2 regions of the Tissierella sp. MB52-C2 genome follow, and region 2 is predicted to be linked to the other one. Evidence: a T-box and tRNA genes for the amino acid it is inferred to sense, from the RefSeq annotation. Region 2 holds a T-box; the other holds one or more tRNA genes.
What was found. A T-box is a leader RNA that pairs with one kind of tRNA and senses whether it is charged. The one in region 2 lies ahead of argS (arginine--tRNA ligase), so its partner is inferred to be a tRNA-Arg.
Positions count from the first base shown of each region.

Region 1: it has a tRNA-Arg gene. The T-box ahead of argS (arginine--tRNA ligase) is inferred to sense a tRNA for this amino acid. The anticodon was not compared.

Region 1 covers NZ_CP133261.1:2,580,884-2,591,086, reverse strand. Annotated here, with positions in the region: gene RBU61_RS13125 (dicarboxylate/amino acid:cation symporter) at 1-1,244, shown strand, start outside; gene RBU61_RS13120 (hypothetical protein) at 1,314-1,451, opposite strand; gene RBU61_RS13115 (AIR synthase family protein) at 1,654-2,649, shown strand; gene RBU61_RS13110 (N-acetylmuramoyl-L-alanine amidase family protein) at 2,761-4,800, shown strand; gene RBU61_RS13105 (GerMN domain-containing protein) at 4,903-5,895, shown strand; gene RBU61_RS13100 (XTP/dITP diphosphatase) at 6,013-6,630, shown strand; gene RBU61_RS13095 (metallophosphoesterase) at 6,627-7,109, shown strand; tRNA gene RBU61_RS13090 (tRNA-Gly) at 7,215-7,285, shown strand; tRNA gene RBU61_RS13085 (tRNA-Arg) at 7,336-7,412, shown strand; tRNA gene RBU61_RS13080 (tRNA-His) at 7,429-7,505, shown strand; tRNA gene RBU61_RS13075 (tRNA-Lys) at 7,671-7,746, shown strand; tRNA gene RBU61_RS13070 (tRNA-Leu) at 7,771-7,854, shown strand; tRNA gene RBU61_RS13065 (tRNA-Arg) at 7,905-7,978, shown strand; gene RBU61_RS13060 (PhoU domain-containing protein) at 8,210-8,953, shown strand; gene RBU61_RS13055 (ribonuclease Z) at 9,059-10,006, shown strand; gene dapF (diaminopimelate epimerase) at 10,018-10,203, shown strand, end outside.
Region 2 covers NZ_CP133261.1:2,370,113-2,380,315, forward strand. Annotated here, with positions in the region: gene RBU61_RS11930 (B12-binding domain-containing radical SAM protein) at 1-1,493, opposite strand, end outside; gene RBU61_RS11935 (hypothetical protein) at 1,640-1,834, shown strand; gene RBU61_RS11940 (hypothetical protein) at 1,855-2,817, opposite strand; gene argS (arginine--tRNA ligase) at 2,824-4,524, opposite strand; T-box leader at 4,567-4,767, opposite strand; gene RBU61_RS11950 (MFS transporter) at 4,822-6,081, opposite strand; gene RBU61_RS11955 (MerR family transcriptional regulator) at 6,187-7,404, opposite strand; gene RBU61_RS11960 (hypothetical protein) at 7,436-8,170, opposite strand; gene RBU61_RS11965 (hypothetical protein) at 8,161-8,496, opposite strand; gene RBU61_RS11970 (RNA polymerase sigma factor) at 8,480-9,013, opposite strand; gene RBU61_RS11975 (endonuclease MutS2) at 9,140-10,203, opposite strand, start outside.

The DNA.
Region 1 (10,203 bases), 210 kb from region 2:
AAAAAATAAGCCTTACGTCAAGGGTTCTTATTGGACTTGTACTTGGAGTAATTACTGGAATTATAGTTTTCCGATTACCTAATGGAGTGATTAAGGATACAATCTTAATCAATGGAATCTTTCAATTGGTAGGTCAAATATTTTTAAGAGCAATAATGATGCTTGTAGTTCCTTTAGTATTTATATCTTTAGTAAATGGCGCTGCCAGTATGGGAGATGTGAAAAAATTAGGAAGAGTTGGGGTTAAAACAGTAGGATTTTACCTAACTACTACTGCAATAGCTGTGGTTATTGCATTGATATTGGGATTTTTCCTAAAGCCTGGAATAGGATTAGATATGTCATCTATAGAAGTCGTGGAGCCTGTAATAAACGAAAAGGTACCACTTATCCAAATATTATATGAAATTGTACCAAGAAATCCGATTTCTGCCATGGCTGAAGGAAATATGTTACAAATCATTGTATTTGCCATATTAACAGGAGTGGGATTGTCATTATTAGGTAAAAAGGTCGAACTACTAATAAAATTATTTGAGAACTTAAATGTTCTTATAATGAAATTAGTAGAGATAGTAATGGTCTTCGCACCAGTAGGTGTATTTGGGCTTATAGCAAAGACTTTTGCTACTGTAGGATATGCAGGTTTATTACCTTTGATTAAGTATATACTCACTGTATATCTTGGACTAGTAATCCATATGTTCTTTGTATATGGAGGCTTTTTAAAAGGGCTTACAAATCTGTCACCAAGGACATTTTATAAAAAGTTTTTACCTGCAATGTCAGTGGCATTTTCCACTGCTAGTAGTAATGCCACAGTCCCAGTATCTTTGGAAATAGCAGAGAAGGAGCTGGGGATTTCAAAGAATATAGCATCATTTACTATTCCATTAGGAGCAACTATAAATATGGATGGTACTGCTATAATGCAAGGTATAGCAGTGTTTTTCATAGCTCAAGTCTATGGATATGAATTAACTACAGGAATGATGATTACGGTAATACTTACTGCTACATTGGCATCCATAGGTACGGCTGGAGTTCCCGGAGCTGGGACTATAATGCTTTCTATGGTATTACAATCCATAGGATTGCCTTTAGAGGGAATTGGATTAATCATGGGCATAGATAGACTTGTGGATATGGGTAGAACAGTTACAAATATTACAGGTGATGCAGTTTGTACAGCAGTAATAGCAAAACAAGAAGGTGAACTTGATATGGAAGTTGCTAATTCATAATATAGAAAGTCATTAAAAATAAAAGTACAGAAAGTTATATAACTTTCTGTACTTTTATTTTTAGAGAGTTTATGATTTGTTTTTTCTTTTTCTTTCCGTAAAATAAGGGCAATCAGGAGTAGGCGTACTAGATGAAGGAATGACCGTTTTTAAGGTACATAGCCCATCCTCTTCATATAAGCATTTTTCAGAACAAATTATCATCAAAGCAAAAACCTCCCTATTTTAATAATTGGCAGTTCTCTACTATCAGTTTATAATTTATATCTCCTGTCAATTGTTTTTATTATTGTTTCCCACAATAAGACTAATTATAATTATATCTCCATGGAAAGTGTATCCATATTGTATAAAAAGTGTTACTCATATGGTAGAATATATTAAGATAAATATTTTGGGAGGTTCGGAAATGGAAATTGGAAAATTACCTAATGAAATTTTAGAAAAAATAGTTTTATCAAATATAAAAAATAAGCGAGAAGAAGTTTTGGTGAAGGCTGCAGTAGGAGAAGATAGTGCTGTAATTGATTTTGATAATGATCTATGTGTAATCAGTACAGATCCAATTACAGGTGCAACTAAAGATATTGGAAAACTGGCTGTGCATATTTCATGTAATGATGTATCTACCAGTGGAGCAGAGCCTATAGGAGTAATGCTTACTATATTAGCACCACCTAAAACTTCAGAAGAAGATATAGAAAATATTATGAGAGAAGCGGGAGAAGTTTCTAAAGAAATCAATGTTGAAATAATGGGTGGACATACTGAAATTACAGATGCAGTAAATAGAATTGTAATTAGTACAACAGTTATAGGAAAACAATCTAGGAAAAAGTTGCCTAATTCAAAGGAAATAAAAATTGGAGACAAGGTTTTGATAACTAAATATGCAGGAATAGAGGGGACATCCATAATTGCAAAGGAGTTAGAAGAAGAATTGATTCATAAACTGGGCAAAGAAAAGCTAGAGATAGCAAAGAATATGGATAATATGCTAAGTGTAGTTAAAGAAGGAATAATCTGTGGCAATATAGGGGTTAGATATATGCACGATATTACTGAAGGTGGAGTTTTAGGAGCAATTTGGGAAGCTTCAAAGGCTACTGGTAAGGGAATAAAAGTTGTAGAAAGTTTAATTCCAGTAAAAGATGTAACTAAGGAAATTGCCAGTATAATAGATATAGACTTATATAAACTTATTTCAAGCGGGTCTATGCTAATTATTGCAGAAGAAGAAAAGATAGGGGAAATCAATAAAAAGTTAAATGACGAAGGAATTAAGTCTACAGTCATTGGAGAAGTAATAGATGGAGGAGTTGTATTGGAAAGGGATGGTAAAACTGTAGAGATAGATTCACCTGGAAGTGATGAATTATATAAGGCATTATGTCTCACTAAGTAATATTACATTATGATTACAAAACACGGAATCCGTTGACATAATAATCCAATAAATGATATAAATAAAATGGACAAACTATTTTAAAGAGCGAGAGCATAAGGAGGTAGATGAATGAAAAAATGGAAGGTAATACTGCCCTTATTTGTGCTATTATTTATATTTAGTCAAATAGGTCAGGCTGCAGCAAATAATATGATTCAAGTAAGCGTAAATGGTACTAAGGTTTCTGTAAAGCCAGTGCCTATCATCATGGATGGACAAGCAATAAATACAGAATTTCCCTCCTTTGTTTATAGTGATAGGACATTAGTGCCTATTAGATTCGTATCAGAAAGTTATGGTGCAGAAGTAGGCTGGGATCAAAAAACTAAAACAGCTACAGTAACTCATGGAGACAAGGAAGGTAAATTTACTGTAGATAGTAATATAGCTACGATCAATGGAAAAAAAGTAACTTTAGATAAATTTGCTATTCCGAGATTAGCCAAATTAGATGGAAAAGACTCAAGAACCATGGTTCCTTTAAAGTTTGTAACTGATGTATTTGGTTATGAAGTTGGCTGGGATAGCACTAAAGATGCTCCATATATAAATACTAATGAAGCAGTTGTAAATAGTATTTCTTTAGAAAAAGGAAGTACAGATAAGAATAAATTAGTTATAAAAAGTAATAAATCTATTAAATATGAAACAGTATTTATAGAAGATAGCAACAAACTTGTAATCGATATTAATGATTCAAAAATACTTGTAAACAATACTACATCAGGAGTTATAGATGTAAATGATGGTATTATTGAAAAAGTAGAGTATTCACAGTTTTCATCAGATCCTAGTATTACTAGAGTGATACTTACATTAAAAGATAAAGCAAAATATAATATTTCCTTAGGAAATAATAACCAGAATATAATAGTGTCCTTTGATAATGAAGTAAAATCAGCTACAAAGGAAATTATCAATGGAAAAGAGGCAATCGTAATCCATTCCACCTCTCAACCAAAGGTAAACACCATGAGACTACAAAATCCAGAGAGAATAGTATTGGATATAATGGACTCTAATTTAGTAGGAACTACTTATAGCTACGACTATGATTTAGGATTTATTAAAGGAGTTAGAATTTCACAATTTGGTGGAGATAATAACTATAGTCCTAATGATAGAATAGTTAGAGTGGTTCTAGATATAAAAGAAGGAACAACTGATCCTAATATAAAAATGGACTATGATGAAGGTAAAATAATAATTTATCCTGAGAAATCATTCTGGGAAAATATTTCTTATACTTCATCTGGAACAGAAAAGATATTTACCATAGTAAACCTTGAAGATACAGATTACCTTGTAAACTACAATCAAGCAAGTAAGTTAATGGAAATAAGTATTCCAAGTGACAAAGTAGAATTAACAGAAGGCAAGGTTTCAGTAAAAGATGGGTTAGTAAATGAATTAGAAGTAGTTAAAGATAAAGATAATACTAAATTACTTATTAAGTTTGCAAAGGAAATAGAATATACTCAATTATCTAAGGGTATAGATAGTAAAGTTTCTTTATCAGTAAAAAGAAATGGAAACTATAATTCATTAGACAATTTAATAGTCATAGATGCAGGACATGGTGGAAAGGATCCAGGAGCTTCGTCTGTGACAAAGAAAAGAGAAAAAGATCTAAACCTTAGCGTATCTTTAAAACTAAATGAGAAGCTAGAAGAACTAGGCTATAACACTATAATGACTAGAGATACAGATGAGTTTATTGACTTATATGAAAGAGCTAGAATAGCCAACGATAGTAATGCAGATTTATTTGTAAGTATACATGGTAATTCACATAATAATGGATCTATAGCAGGTGTTCAGATATTATATTGTCCTGCTACTAAATCTAGCCTAAAAGAAGTAGATCAACATCCTTTTGCGAAAATCATAATGGAAGAAGTATTAAACGCCACAGGAGCAGTAGATAAAGGTATAGTTGATAGACCAAATTTAATAGTACTTAGAGAGACTAAGATGCCGGCAGTATTAGTAGAGACAGGATTTTTATCTAATGCAGCGGAAGAACAACTATTATTTAATGAAGAATACCAAAATAAAATAGTAACTGGTATAATAAATGGAATACAAAGATATTTAGAAACGTACTAAAAAGCAAGGTTATCCTTGCTTTTTTTTATTTTAATTATAAATTATTCATAGTCTGACAGCTCATCTAATATAATGTACTAGTATGAACTAGGAGGGTTGACGATGGTAAAAGTAAACAGGAGAATAGTTTTATTTGGACTAATAGTAGTCTTAGGTCTAACGGTACTAACCTTTGGGAAGAATTTAATTGAAAGTAGGCTATCAGCTAAGGATGATGAGATTGAAATAATTAGATCAGATGAAAATGAAGTTGTTTTAACTGAGGAGGAAGGCATGAGAAAGACAGTTATGTACTTTAAAAATACAGAGGGATACTTAGTCCCTGTAATGAAAAAAATACCTTGGGAAGAAGGAATTGCAAAGGTAACAATTAATAATATGATTGATAGTGCAGAACTTAGGGAGATGTTAAGCCCTACTGGATTATTACCAGTTATACCAGCAGGTACAGAGGTTTTAGGAATATCTATCAATGAAGATACAGGATTATGTAAGATAGACTTTTCAGAAGGTGTTTTAAATAATCAGTCAGAGAAAGAAGAAGAAAATTTTATTAAAGGTGTCGTATATACATTAACTGAATTCCCAGTTATTAATGAAGTACAAATATTAGTTGGTGGAAAGGTATTGCCTTCAATGACTTATGGTGGTAATATTAGTCAGCCGTTGGCAAGAGAAAACATAAACTTAGTTGGTAGTTTAGAAGATGGCCGCTCAAAGGTTGTAGTATATTATAAGGGAATGGACAATGAAGAGTATGAATATTATGTTCCAGTAACAATACCTACCCTTGCACCAGTAGCAAATGTATATTCAGCGCTAGATTTACTATTTGATGGTCCACCAGTAGATATTGGACTATTTTCAGATATACCAAATGACGTTATGTTACATGGCGTAGAAGTAAAAGATGGTACTGCATATGTGGATATATCCTATAATAGTATGGAGACATCAAATGATGATGCATTTAGTGATATAGTAAAAAATATAGGTTTGACATTAAGTCAATTTACAGAAATAGAAACTGTAGAATTACTTATAGATGGAGAAATAATAAACACTACAATTCCAGTATTTGCCAATGAATATTAAGAAAAATTAATAATGAAAAGATGTAGGGCGGGCCTAGCTCGCTTTTTCTTTTTATAGATAAATTCCTATATTTTTGGTAAAATAGTATAAGAATCAATAACAAAGGAGTATGCTAAAATGAAGAAAAGAAAACTTATATTATCAACTGGAAATTCACATAAGGTAGAGGAAATAAAAGACATACTTAAAGACTTACCAATAGAAGTATTGACGAAAAAAGATGTAGGCTTAGGAGATTTAGATGTAGTAGAAGATGGCAAGACTTTAGAAGAAAATAGTATTAAAAAAGCTAAGGTTCTGGCTGAAAAATTAGATTATATGGTCTTAGCAGATGATTCTGGACTATTTGTAGATAGATTAAATGGAGAACCAGGAGTTTATTCATCCCGTTATGCAGGAGAGGAAGGAAATGATAAAAAAAACAATCAAAAGCTTCTAGAAGAATTAAAGGATATACCTTTAAAGGATAGAACAGCTAATTTTCAGGCAGTAATAGCACTAGTCACAGAGCAAAAAGAGGTTATAGTAGTTAAAGGGCAATGTAAAGGCACCATAGGCTTTAAGGAAGAAGGAAACAATGACTTTGGATATGACCCACTATTTATACCTGAAGGCTATGATAAAACCTTTGCAGAGCTTGGAGAAGAGATTAAAAACAAAATAAGTCATAGGGCGAAAGCTTTAGATGAAATGAAAAAAGCAATAAAGGATATAATTGGAGTAAGCTTAATATGAAAATAGTAGTAGTTAGTGATACACATGGAAATAACAAATATATTTTAGAAAAATTATTAGAAATGGAAAAGCCTGATATGTTATTTCATTTAGGAGATTATGTAGAGGATGGAGAAAAAATATCTAGTGCTTTAGGAATAGAAACTATAATCGTAAAAGGAAATGGAGATTATTTTAATACAAAATATAAAGAAGATGAGTTAATAAATATAAAAAATAAAAAAATATTTTTAACTCATGGTCATAAATATAATGTTGAAAATGGCATAAATAATTTATACTACAAAGGGCTAGAATTAGGGGCTGATCTAGTATTATTTGGTCATACACATAAGCCTATTATAGAAATAGAAAAAAATATAATTATTATGAATCCTGGAAGTGGATCTATACCTCGAAGCCCTGATAAAATCAAGACTTTCGGACTTGTAAATATTGGAGAAAAAATAAATACAAAAATAATCCAAATAAATTTATAATATGCTATTGACTTTATATTTAGAACCTGCTATAATTTTAAATTGTTAGCAAGTTAATACTGCTTGGGACAACAGCCTTGAGTACAATGAAAATATTTGAGCTACGCGGGTGTAGCTCAATGGTAGAGCACTGGCTTCCCAAGCCAGCTACGAGGGTTCGATTCCCTTCACCCGCTCTGAGATTAATTAGCAGACATAGTGCATCCAACTGCATCATAAACAGCTTGCACCTATAGCTCAGTTGGATAGAGCAACGGACTTCTAATCCGTGTGCCGGGGGTTCAAATCCTCCTAGGTGCGCCAAAAAAATAAATTCGTGGTGGGTGTGGCCTAGTTGGTTATGGCGCCAGATTGTGGCTCTGGAGGTCGTGGGTTCGAATCCCATCATCCACCCCATAAAACTTCAAATAGTTGTATCAAATAATCATGATCCATTAGCTCATGTCGGTATAAGCAGGGGACCAAAATCGTGGTTTTCGATTTTGTGTACATCGCTTAGTCCTTGATTGGTAAATTCAATCGAAGGAATATATCACATCTGCTAGGATACTAAATAATCATGATCCATTAGCTCAGTCGGTAGAGCACCTGACTTTTAATCAGGGTGTCCCGCGTTCGAGTCGCGGATGGATCACCATAATAGCCCATAGAGGCTATATATGCGGGAGTGGCGGAATTGGCAGACGCGCTAGACTTAGGATCTAGTGTCATTGACGTGGGGGTTCAAGTCCTCTTTCCCGCACCATATAAAAATTGGCTTAAGCCAATTTTTTTTATATACAATAATATTATTAAGCACCTGTAGCTCAACTGGATAGAGCACCTGACTTCGGATCAGGGGGTTGGGGGTTCGAGCCCTCTCAGGTGTACTGAAAAGTCTTACCGTATTATGGTAAGGCTTTTATTTTTTAAGAGAATAATTTATTGTAATAGTGAAGAATTGCTGATAAAATTATTAATGGAGATAATGTTGTTTTTTCGGAAAAATAGATGTAACTTATATTACAGATCATTTTCACAAATCAGGCGCAGATATATCTGTATATATTGCAAACTCTCATACATTATTTAATTCCATCAATGCCTTAATATTTTTACCCTTGACTAAATATTATGTGGAGTTTTTAAACAGGGTAATAAAATCAAAGGAAAATGACAAAAAAGAAAAGGTATTATTAGATAAATTACTTTTAAATACACCTGTAGCAGCTTTAAAAGCATCACGCTCTGAAATCATTAGAGGAACAGAAATTTTAAAAGAAATGGTTATAGGTGTTATGCAAATAGTCTATACAAATGATGCAAAGAAAATGGGTTTTATTGCTGATGATGAAGCTATTATAAATGAAATGCAAAAGGATTTAACAAGATATATTGTAGAGCTTTCACGAAAAGAATTGACGGAGAGTCAATCTATTATGGTTCCTGCTATGATCAGTAGTATAAATAATATAGAAAGATCAGGGGATAGAGTTATAGAAATATGTTCCCTATGCAATAAGAAAATAGATGGGAATCTTTCTTTTACAGATACTGCTATTAAGGAATTAAAAGAACTAGAGTCTACGATGATTGAATTATTTGATAATGCTATAATTTGCCTAGGTGAAAGGAATTATGAAGTAATAGAAAAAGTAGTGGAGCTTGAAAATAAAATAGATAATTTAAGTGAAACATTCCAAGAAAATCATATAAAAAGGCTTAACGAAGGAACCTGTAATGTAGATTCAGGAGTACTTTTTATAGATATAGTGGGACATCTAGAAAGAATTGCAGATCATATATATAAGATATCCATGTATACTAAGGATGAACTATTCGGAGAGAAAAGAAAATATAAATAAAGGCTGGAATCTTTTAATAGGCTCTACTTTTATATACTAATGGGATAGGATCTATCCTACTGTAGATAATAAGATTATTACTCAACTTAAAAAGGAGAGATGTTATTGCTTGACATATGTTTGCTGGGAAGTGGCGGAGGTATGCCTATGCCAGAGAGGTTTCTATCATCTATGGTAATAGGTTATAATGGAAGGAAAATACTCATTGATTGTGGAGAAGGTACTCAAGTAGCCATAAGAAAGATGAAAACAGGATTTAAGTTCATAGATATAATATGTATAACCCATGACCATGGAGATCATATCTTTGGTCTACCAGGACTTTTGTCTACCATTGGAAATAGTGATAGAATAGAACCAATAACAATCATAGGACCAAAGGGGATAAAAGATATAGTAAGTGGGCTTATATTTTCAATGAAATATCTCCCCTATGAAATAAATATAATAGAAAATCCAATAGAACCATTAGGCATTAATATTTCATCAAAAGGAATGAGAATAGATAATAAAATTTCCTTTAATACAGATATTATTCTATCTACATTAGAGTTAGAACATTCTTTGCCCTGTTTAGGATATGGCTTTTATATTACAAGGAAACCTAAGTTTTATCCTGAGAAAGCAGAATTAAATAAGGTTCCTAGAGAAATATGGAGAAGTCTGCAAAATGGCGAAACTATAATATATAATAATCAAGAATATTCTCCTAATATGGTACTAGGAGAAGAACGAAAAGGGATAAAGTTAAGTTATATTACAGATACAAGGCCTACAGATAAAATAGTAGATTTTATAAGGGAGAGCACATTTTTTATATGTGAAGGTACCTATGGAGACAATGAGGACTTAGATAAGGCTATAAAAAACAAGCATATGACCTTTTCAGAGGCAGGAAAATTAGCTTATGATGGCAATGTAGAGGAATTATTACTTACTCACTTTAGTACTGCTATGAATAAACCAGAGTTATATGAAGGAAATGTTATGAATATATTTAATAATACTACGATAGGATATGACGGGTTTACTAAAACAATATTTTTTAACTAGGAGTGGTCCATTTGAACTTCGATAAATATGTGGCTGCAGGTAATGATTTTATATTGTTTAATGGAGTAAATAATGATTATGAAGATCATAATAAATTGGCTTTAAAAGTCTGTAATAGACACTTTGGCATTGGTGCAGATGGTATGATGATTGTAGAAAGCAGTAACATAGCAGATGTAAAAATGCTTTATTATAAT
Region 2 (10,203 bases):
AATATATCTATACCATGTGGAGTTCGTGACCCTTTATTATTCTCTATAAAATCAAATCTTAACAATTCATTAAAGCTCGAGATATCGGGATAATTTTTTGTTTTATAAAACTCTATTAATATTTCATATAATCTAATTCTACTATTGGATACCTTATGATACTCATTTTCTTCCCAGAAGAAAGAGAAATCCTCGTAAAAATCAAATGGACTAGTATAGTGGTTATTAATTATATATTCTAGAGAGTGTTCAAAATATCCTTCATTATAATATCTTTCCACTAGATCCTCTATAAATTTAAGCCTTATAATCTCTCCATATTTTATAAAGTCATTCTCTAATACTTCATAAGGTGGGGTATCTAAGTATCTAAATCCATATTTTTCTTCATCTTTCCTCAAGCCGGACCCTTTTAACAGCTTTAAAAAACCTAATTGTATTTTCTCAGGCTTGATTTCATAAACATCATTAAATGACTTTCTAAAGGAATTGTATCCTTCATAGGGAAGCCCTGCAATAAGGTCTAGATGTTGATGAATATTTTTATATGATTTTATTTCACTAGTAATTCTTCTTAATTTCTCAAAATCAGTAACTCTACCTACTGCTTCTATAGTATCTAAATTAGTAGACTGTACTCCTACCTCAAACTGGAATAGTCCTTCTTTTACATTAGATAGAAAGTCTAGCATTTCTCTATCTAATAAATGAGCTGTAACTTCAAAGTGAAAGTTAATATCTTTAGGATTTTTATCTATAATAAAATTCATTATTTCCATGGCATACTTTTTATTTGCATTAAATGTCCTATCTACAAACTTTACTTGTTTAACTTTAGAGTCTATAAGTATATTTAATTCTTCTTTTACCCTTTCTATAGAGAAATATCTAACTCCTTTAATAGTTGAGGAAAGGCAAAATTCACAACCAAAAGGACATCCTCTAGATGATTCAAAATATACTATTTTATTTCTAAATTCATTTCCCATATTTCTATAGGGAGATGGAATAGTATTTAAATCTTTAATTAAATGCCTAGAAGGATTGATAACTATCTTATTGTCCTCTCTATGAATTAAACCATTTATATTATTATATTTACTGCTATTGCTTATTAAAGCTTCCATAAGCTCCTTAAATGTTTCTTCCCCCTCTCCATAGACTATAAAATCAATGAAGGGATTATCCTTTAGTATCTTTTCTCCGCCGAAGGAAACCTCTGGTCCCCCTAAAATTATCTTTATCTCAGGCTTAACTATTTTTAAAATTTCACATATCTCTAAAGTCTCAGTTAAATTCCATATATAAGTGGAGAAACCTATTACATCCGGGTTTTCTTTATATATATCTGAAGCTATGAAATCTATATTCTGGTTTATTGTATACTCTTTTAGTTCAATTGAGATTAAATCTCTAACATATTCCTTCAAATATCTAATAGATAAACAAGAATGAACAAATTTGGAATTTAGTGTAGTTAATATTGTCTTCATATCTTTTCCTCCCTTAATACTAAATACATTATATCATTAGTTTTTAATCTTATACAGATAATTTAGAAAAACATGAGAATAACCATTGAACTTTTGACAAAGTTCTTATAAAATAGATTGTATAATACGACAAAAGGAGGACAATCATGAGAGATTTTGACAAGATTTCAATACAGGAAATGTCTAAGGATGATATGCTTCTGATTATTGAAGCTTTAGAATATACAGGTAAAAATACTCAAATAGATGACTTCATAAGTTTAAAAGACAGCATTGTTGAGGAATTAAGTTGTTTGGTGGAAATTGACGAAAAAGATTTTTTAGAATATATTAAAAAATAGGCATTCATCAATTTGAAAGCCTATTTTTTAAATGAATACATACCTGTTCTAGTTTGAACTAAAGAAGTTAAAACATTGTTTTTTACTTCTTTTTTTATTACCTTGGATTTTTTAAGCAAGGAATGGAAAAACACTTCTCCTTCTTTAAAGCTAAAAATATCTGGTAATATATACTTTTCTATTTTTAGCTGCTCTGGATCAATTCTAGACTTCCTTAAATTTATAATATACTCTCCAAGATTCATATAAAATTTAGGAAGGCTATATTCAGTATCTAATTCATATAGAAATCTATAAACTATTTCACCAATAGTGGTCTTCGGTTCTTCTTTGTTAAATATATTTGTCAAATCAACTAAGTTAGGATATCTAAGGTTCTCTATTCCATTTAACATATTTAATAAATAAATTTTTTCTCTTTCAAAATCTACACTAAAATTTCCTTTATAATCTTCAATCCCTATCCTATAATGTCTTTCATATTTTCTCATATAATCAACTTGAGAAAACCCTATTATAATTTCTTTTAATTTATCTAATAATTTGTTTTCAATTTTACTATAGATTATTTCATACAATAAGTAGCTAATAGATATCCATTCAAAAAGTACCTTTAAATTCCCAGATGTAAATAATACATTTTTTATAATTTCTTCTTCCACTATTTCATAGTTTTGGTTACTAAGGACTATAGGAATTATCCTACTTACAATTGAATTATCTTCTTCATCCCAATATATAGAAGGGTCTACCCTTCCTTGTATATTTAATAAGGAAGGATTTTCACCATTTCTATAACTTACCCATAGTTTAAACTCTTCTATAAATCTTTTATAATCAATCCTTACTGCTACTTCTTCTTTCATAGGCATTAAGGATTTTATTGTTACTACTCCCAATTGAGATAAATATGTGTAAGTGTTATTTTTTATATAATCTTCTTGAAATAAATTCAGTAAAAGTCTGTCTAAATTCTTTTCCATCTATATCTACATTCTTTCCGGCGCTTCCATACCTAATAAGCCTAATCCATTTTTTAGTACATTTTTAGCTCCAAAGGATAACATAAGTCTTGCTTTTTTTAATTCTATGTCATCTGTAATTATAGGACATGAGTTATAGAACTTGTTATAAGCCTTTGCGACTTCAACTATATGCCTTGTAATGAAATATGGCTCATTTTTTTCCATAGCATCTATTACTATTCTAGGGAAATCATATAGTAGTCTTGTTATATTGATTTCTTCCTCTGTATTTAAAAGACTATAATTCACATTATCATCTACATTAAATTCTCCTCTTTCAAGCAAAGAGTTTATTCTTGCATGGGTATATTGAACATAAGGCCCTGTTTCTCCTTCAAAACTTAAAGTTCTATCCCAGGAGAATACATAGTCTTTAATTCTTTGATTAAATAATTCTTGAAACACTACTGCACCTATACCCACTTGCTTTGCTACTTCTTCTTTATTTTCCAACTTTGGATTTCTTTCATTTATTATATTTAGAGTATTTTTAACTGCAGTATTTAACACATCTTCTAAGAAGACCACTCTACCTTTTCTAGTAGATAAAGTCCCATCCTCTAAACTAACCATACCAAATGGTATATGGATACAATCTTTTGCCCACTCGTGACCCATAAGCTCTATTACCTTCATCCATGCTTTAAAGTGAAGATTTTGTTGGGAAGCTACTACATATATATTTTTATAGAAGTCATAGGTTTTCTTTCTATAGAATGCAGCTGCTATATCCCTAGTAGTGTATAAGGTAGAGCCATCAGATTTCATTATAAGAGCTGGTGGCATTCCATATTCCTCTAGGTCTACCAAATATGCTCCTTCTGATTCTTTTAATAAGTTCTTCTCCTTTAACTCCTCAATTACTGCAGGCATCTTGTCTGAATAGAAAGATTCCCCTGCATAGGAGTCAAACTTAATATTTAACATATCATATACTTTGTTGAATTCCTTTAGAGATATTTCTCTAATCCATTTCCATAGTTCTACAGCTTCTTCATTTCTGTCTTCTAATTCTTTAAACCAGTATCTCGCTTCATCTCTTAAATCTTTATTTTCTTCTGCTTCTGTATTAAATCTAACATATAACTTTAATAATTCATTTATAGGGTCAGCCTCTATTACTTCCTTATCTCCCCATTTCTTATAGGCAGAAATCAACATCCCAAATTGTGTTCCATAATCTCCTAAATGATTTATTGCTATTGTTTCAAATCCAAGGAATTTATATATTTTATATAATGAATTTCCTATAACTGTTGTTCTGATATGCCCTATATGGAAAGGCTTTGCAATATTAGGAGATGAATATTCTACTATTACTGTTTTTCCATTACCCATATCTGAAGAACCGTATTTAGTTTGCTTTTCTTTTACCCCATTTAAAGCAACTTCTGTAAGTTTCTCTTTATTTATAAAGAAGTTAAGATAAGGTCCTTTATTTTCTATCTTTTCAAAATACTCATTGTCTCCAAATTTACCTGCTAATTCTTCTGCTATGGCAGGTGGTGCTTTTCTAAAAACCTTTGCTAACCTAAATACTGGAAAAGCATAATCACCCATATCATAAGATGGTGGTACTTCTATTAAAGCAGATATTTCTTCTTCCGTCAGTGTATCTACTTCAGACTTAATTAATTTTACAGCTTCTTCTCTAAAGTTTAACATCTTTTCAACCTCCTCAAAATAATAATAGCCCTCATCCCTAATGTAAGAGACGAGAGCTAACCCGTGATACCACTCTTGTTGGCAAATGCCCACTCGAAATTTTAACGCTGCTAGCGTAATATCTTACTGATTTCAGATATATTCTCATGAGTTCTTCTCAAATATTTTCCCTGCACTGGCTTTCACCATCCCAGCTCGCTTTTACAGGGTTAAATATCTTACTTTCTCAATCTACGAATTATATACAATTATTAATATATAATATACAATACTCCTAATAAAAATACAAGTAATTATTTAATTCTCTTTACTTACATCTGAAAATATTGTTTTTTTACTATTTAAAGATAATGCATTAGTTAAAAATAATAATATTCCTCCTACAGTTGTTATAAAATATATTGGGATTCTATTTAATAAATATCCAGATAATATTAGACCAATAGGCAGAATGATTTTAACTGTACTCATTACTATACTTAGAACTCTTCCTCTATATTCATCTGGTATCATCTTTTGCAACATATACATAATTGGTATATCTATACAAGATATAGTAACTCCGAATACAACTACTACCCCGCAATAATACAAAGTATACATGATAGTAGTAAATGCCATATTCTTAAATAGTATGGGAATACCTAATAAGATTGTGCATATTCCTAAGGTAAAACTAGAAAACATTAAAACTTTTTTATATTCAATCTTCTTCATTATCCTTTTAATCAGTAATGCCCCAATTATCATCCCTACTGGAAATCCACTTTGAATTATGCCTAGACTTTTAGAACCTAGCGTCAGTACATTATTAATTATATAAGGTAAAGGTACTGTAACTGATAGACCCATAAAAAAATTTATACTAATAAACACAGTAAAAATTCCTATGATGTCTTTTCTCTCCATAATATACTCGAAACCTTTTTTCATATCTTCTACAAAATTAATATTATTTTCATTTTCCTCATGTCCATGATAGTTATATCTAAAATCTATAAACATTTCAGATACTCCTGAAATTACATAGAATATTCCACAAAGTAAAATAAAATATTTAATATCAATAAAAGCAAATACCAGCCCCCCAACCATTGGCCCTAATATTGAAGATATGGAGTCTATAATTTTACTAATTGAATTAATATTCATTAACATATCTTTTGATACTATATTAGGAATTGCAGCCTCCATAGATATGCCAAATATAGTACTGAAAATCGTAGTGATAAATGTACTAATATATATAATTGGTAAGCTTAGTCCATATATACAGCTAATTATATATATTAACATTAAAAATGTTCCATTCACTATATCCATCATAACAACTATCTTCTTTTTATCAAATTTATCTGCTAAAACTCCAGCAAATGGATTGATAATTAGCATAGGTATACTACTAACTATTAGACTTAAAGCAAAATTTAAGCCTGAACCTGTAATTTCTAATACATAAAGACCTATTGCAAAAGAATAAATGGATGCACCAAAAATAGATACAAATTTACCTAGTGAAAATAATATAAAATTTCGTCTTTCTGTTTTATTTTTCATATTGCCCCCTCCTATTAACTACATCTTAAACAGTAGTCTTTAGGCAACGTCAATATATATAATAAATATTTTTGATTATATAATTGATAAAGTATGGTGTTAACTCTATCTTTTACCGTAATATAAATAAGAATATACTTCTTCTCCTTTTACGAAATAATCTTCATATTTACCACCTTTATCTAAAGGTGCTGATACATTTTCATAAATAGGTTTATAGTATAGGTTGTTTATATTTTCTTGTATATTATTTAAAATAAAATTTTTTCTATATTCTTCAGTTATTTTACTATTCATGCTGAAGTTTTTAAATATTATATATGATCCAATTAACCAAGCGGATGTTTTAACATATTTATCAATTTTCTTTAATAAAAACTCTTCATTTAAAAAACCATAGTTGCTACTTCCTGTAAAATCCACAAGAACATCAATAGATTTATCTTCTATGGGAATTTCACTAAAATCTGTGCAGATAAAAACTATGTTCTTATTGCAATTCATAAGTTCTAACATATTTTTTAAGAATTTATGTCTTTCTAAATCATTATCTACAGCTATATAAATAGTATTATCAGGTAATTCATTATATATATGTCTTAGGAAAAAACCACTTCCCGACCCTAATTCTAATATCATTTTATTTTGAAACTCATCAAACTCTACTTTCTTATGCATTAACTCTAAGTTCCTATATAGTTTATCTAAGTACCCTATATCAGTTAAACTTATATATTCCACTATATAATTAAAATCAAAATTTACTCCATGATCTTTAGATTGCTGATTAATTACTAATATTCCATCCTCAATTATATATTCTAATCCACAACTACATCTTAAAACACCGTCAATTATTTGATTATTATCCACATTTCCCTTTGAAAGTACCAAAGTACTATTACACTTTAAACATTTAAATATATTTAAATGTTTAAAATCGATTCCAATTTTATTTTTTGGACCTACATTAAGACTTTCTAACTCTTGTATTTTGTATTTAAGATTATTTCTAACTTCCTTAAGGTTCTCTATTTCTTTTCCAATACTTATATATTTGTTTTCAAAAAAAGCCTTATAATATTGATCTTGTTCATATGGTGTAAGATTTCCTAATCGTCTAAAGATAAATATAGACTTAATTTCATTTAGAGTAAATCCCATACTCTTTAAGCTTAAAATATCCCCTAAGTCTGATTTGCATCTATGGTCAAAATAGTATTGTCCCCCCTGCATTTCAGGTATAATCAATCCCAACTCCATATAATGCCTAACAGTGTCAATGGTAAGATTGTTACTTTCAGCAAATTTTCCTATTCTCACTAATTCACCACCCATTAATAATTTATCACACTTATTCCCAATACGATTCAAACTTTACATTCTTTGCATTATTTCCAATTAAATAAAGCTGAACTTTCCCATCTTTAAATATAGATAAATCGAATTCATAACTATCATTTTTAGGCGATAAATCTATAGTCTTTTCTATTTCTCCCTGTATTAACTTTAGTGAAAGTTCGCCTTTCTCACATTCAGATTCAATATAGAGTGTTTTTGGACTATTATCTTTTATGTTTATTTTACGAGCAAATTCCTTAGTAGAATAAATATACGATATATTCCACTTATCTCCTATATTGTTTTCTATTGAACCTATTGATATTCCACCATTAGATTTTAAGTTATCATCTCTAAATACCATTATAACAAATCCCATGAAAATTATAATAACTATAGTAAAATAGATTATAAATCCTATTATAAGTCTCTTAGAGTTACTTTCTCTATTTTCCCTGTAATATCTAGGATCTTCCTTAAATTCATTTCCACAATTCATGCAATAATGGGATGATGCTGGTACTGTGCTGCTACATTTATTGCATCTGATTGCTTCATATCTACGAGCTACTAGAAAATAAATTATTAAACCCATTAAGTTGGGAACTAATAATACTATAGCAGTCCATAGACCTGCATCTAAATTCCTTTTTTTTGCATCCTTATATGTCCATGTCCCTAACAGGATAAATGTCACACCAATAAATAATATCAATATTCCAAACAGTATTAACATATTCATAAACAAATCACAGCTCCTTTCTTAAGTTCAAAGTATTTAACTCCTATAGCTGTCAATACTATGCTAAATATCATAGTTAATAGCAAAAATATTAAAACTCCTAACTGCAAAATTCCATATGGAATACAAATAAAAGCTATTGTCGATGCTGCCATAGTCATAAATATGGAAATAACCATAGGAAGCCACCATATAGATAAAGATTTTTCTTTAGAAGACTGAGTCTTTAATTTTTTCTTCAATTCTTGATTTAGTCTTTCATCGACCTTAACAGATGGTGAAAGTGATATTTTGAGCAACATATCAATCCCATCCCTATCTATATCTTTCATAGCCCTTCACCTCCAGTTCATTTTTTATAATTAATCTAGCTTTATATAGACGGCTCTTAATTGTTCCTTGGGGCACTTTTAAAGCCGTAGCAATCTCTGCTATAGACATATCTCCATTATAATACATAATAATAGGTATCCTAAACTTATCATTTAATTTAGAAACTATGGTATTAACTTCATCTGTTAATTCATTTGAAATAACTATATCTTCTATACTAATACTATCAGTGGATGTATTTAGCCAGTCCTCCTCTTCCACCCCGGCAATTGGTGCGATCCTGTAGTGGCGTGCTTTCTTACGAGTGCTGTTTTTCCATATACTTACAGCAAGAGAAATCAAGAACCCCTTGGGATTATTGTTTATATCTATCTTTTCTTTTATTTCTAACGCTCTTAGGAAAGTTTGCTGATATAGATCATCTGCGTCAGACTTATTCATTGTAAGCCGCCGACAAAATCCATAAATAACATTCCCATATAAATCAATTAATTTTTCTATATCACATATGTCCATCGGCATCACCCCCTCATATTGTTATCGTCACCAGATAGAAAGCGGTTCATTTTTTCTCGACTATTCATAAATTAAAAAGAGATATTTATCTTTACCACGATAAATATCTCTTTTATTTTTATTTATTTATCTAATTTCTACTACTGTAACTCCATTTCCACCTTCATTATAGTTTCCAAATCTAGAAGACTTTACGTGTCTATGGCTTCTTAAATAGCTTTTTATACCTTCTCTTAAAACTCCTGTTCCTTTACCATGGATTATATAAATTTGCTTTAATCCTGCAATATATGCATCATCTAAATATTTATCCAGTTCAAGGAAAGCTTCATCTAAGTTTTGTCCTCTTAAATCTATTTCTGTTTTTATATCTTTAGACTTTGAACCCATGATTTTCTTAGTGCTGCCATGGATCTTTTCTTCTTCATCAGATGTTGCTCTTTTAAGAGTTGATATATGGGATGTTATTTTCATTATACCTACTTGAATTTTTACATTTCCATTATCATCTGGTTCTTCTAAGACTGTACCTTTTTGATTAAACGTAAGCACCTCTACAGTTTCTCCCACCTTAAGATTTTTTGGCGGCTTGTTAGATTTTACATTTAATATATTTTTAGATACTTCTCTCTCTACTTTATTTAGCTTAGATTTTAGTCTTTCTTGGGTTTCTTGGATCTTTCTAGCCCTATCTTTTTCTATTTCTGAAGATATATCTTTCAACTCTCCAACTATGGAATCTGCATCGTCCTTTGCTGTTCTAAGTATTTGCCTAGCCTCTTCCCTAGCCTTAGTTAAAATCTTATCTCTCATTTCCTCTGTTTTATCTTTTTCTACAGCTAAATCTTCCTTTAGCTTTTCTACTTCTAGTCTATACCTTTCTGCCTCTTGTCTATTGGCTTCAGCAGCTAGTCTATCTTTTTCCATAGCTTGAAGTACATCTTCAAACTCTATATTTTCCTTAGAAATAAGATCTTTAGCATAGTCTATTATATTATCCTTTAACCCAAGTCTTCTAGATATTTCAAATGCATTAGACTTACCTGGCACTCCTATAAGTAATTTATAGGTAGGACTTAATGTTTCTACATCAAATTCTACAGATGCATTTCTAACTCCTTCTGTAGTCAATGCATATAGTTTTAATTGACTATAGTGAGTTGTTGCAATAGTTCTTACATTTAGTTTAA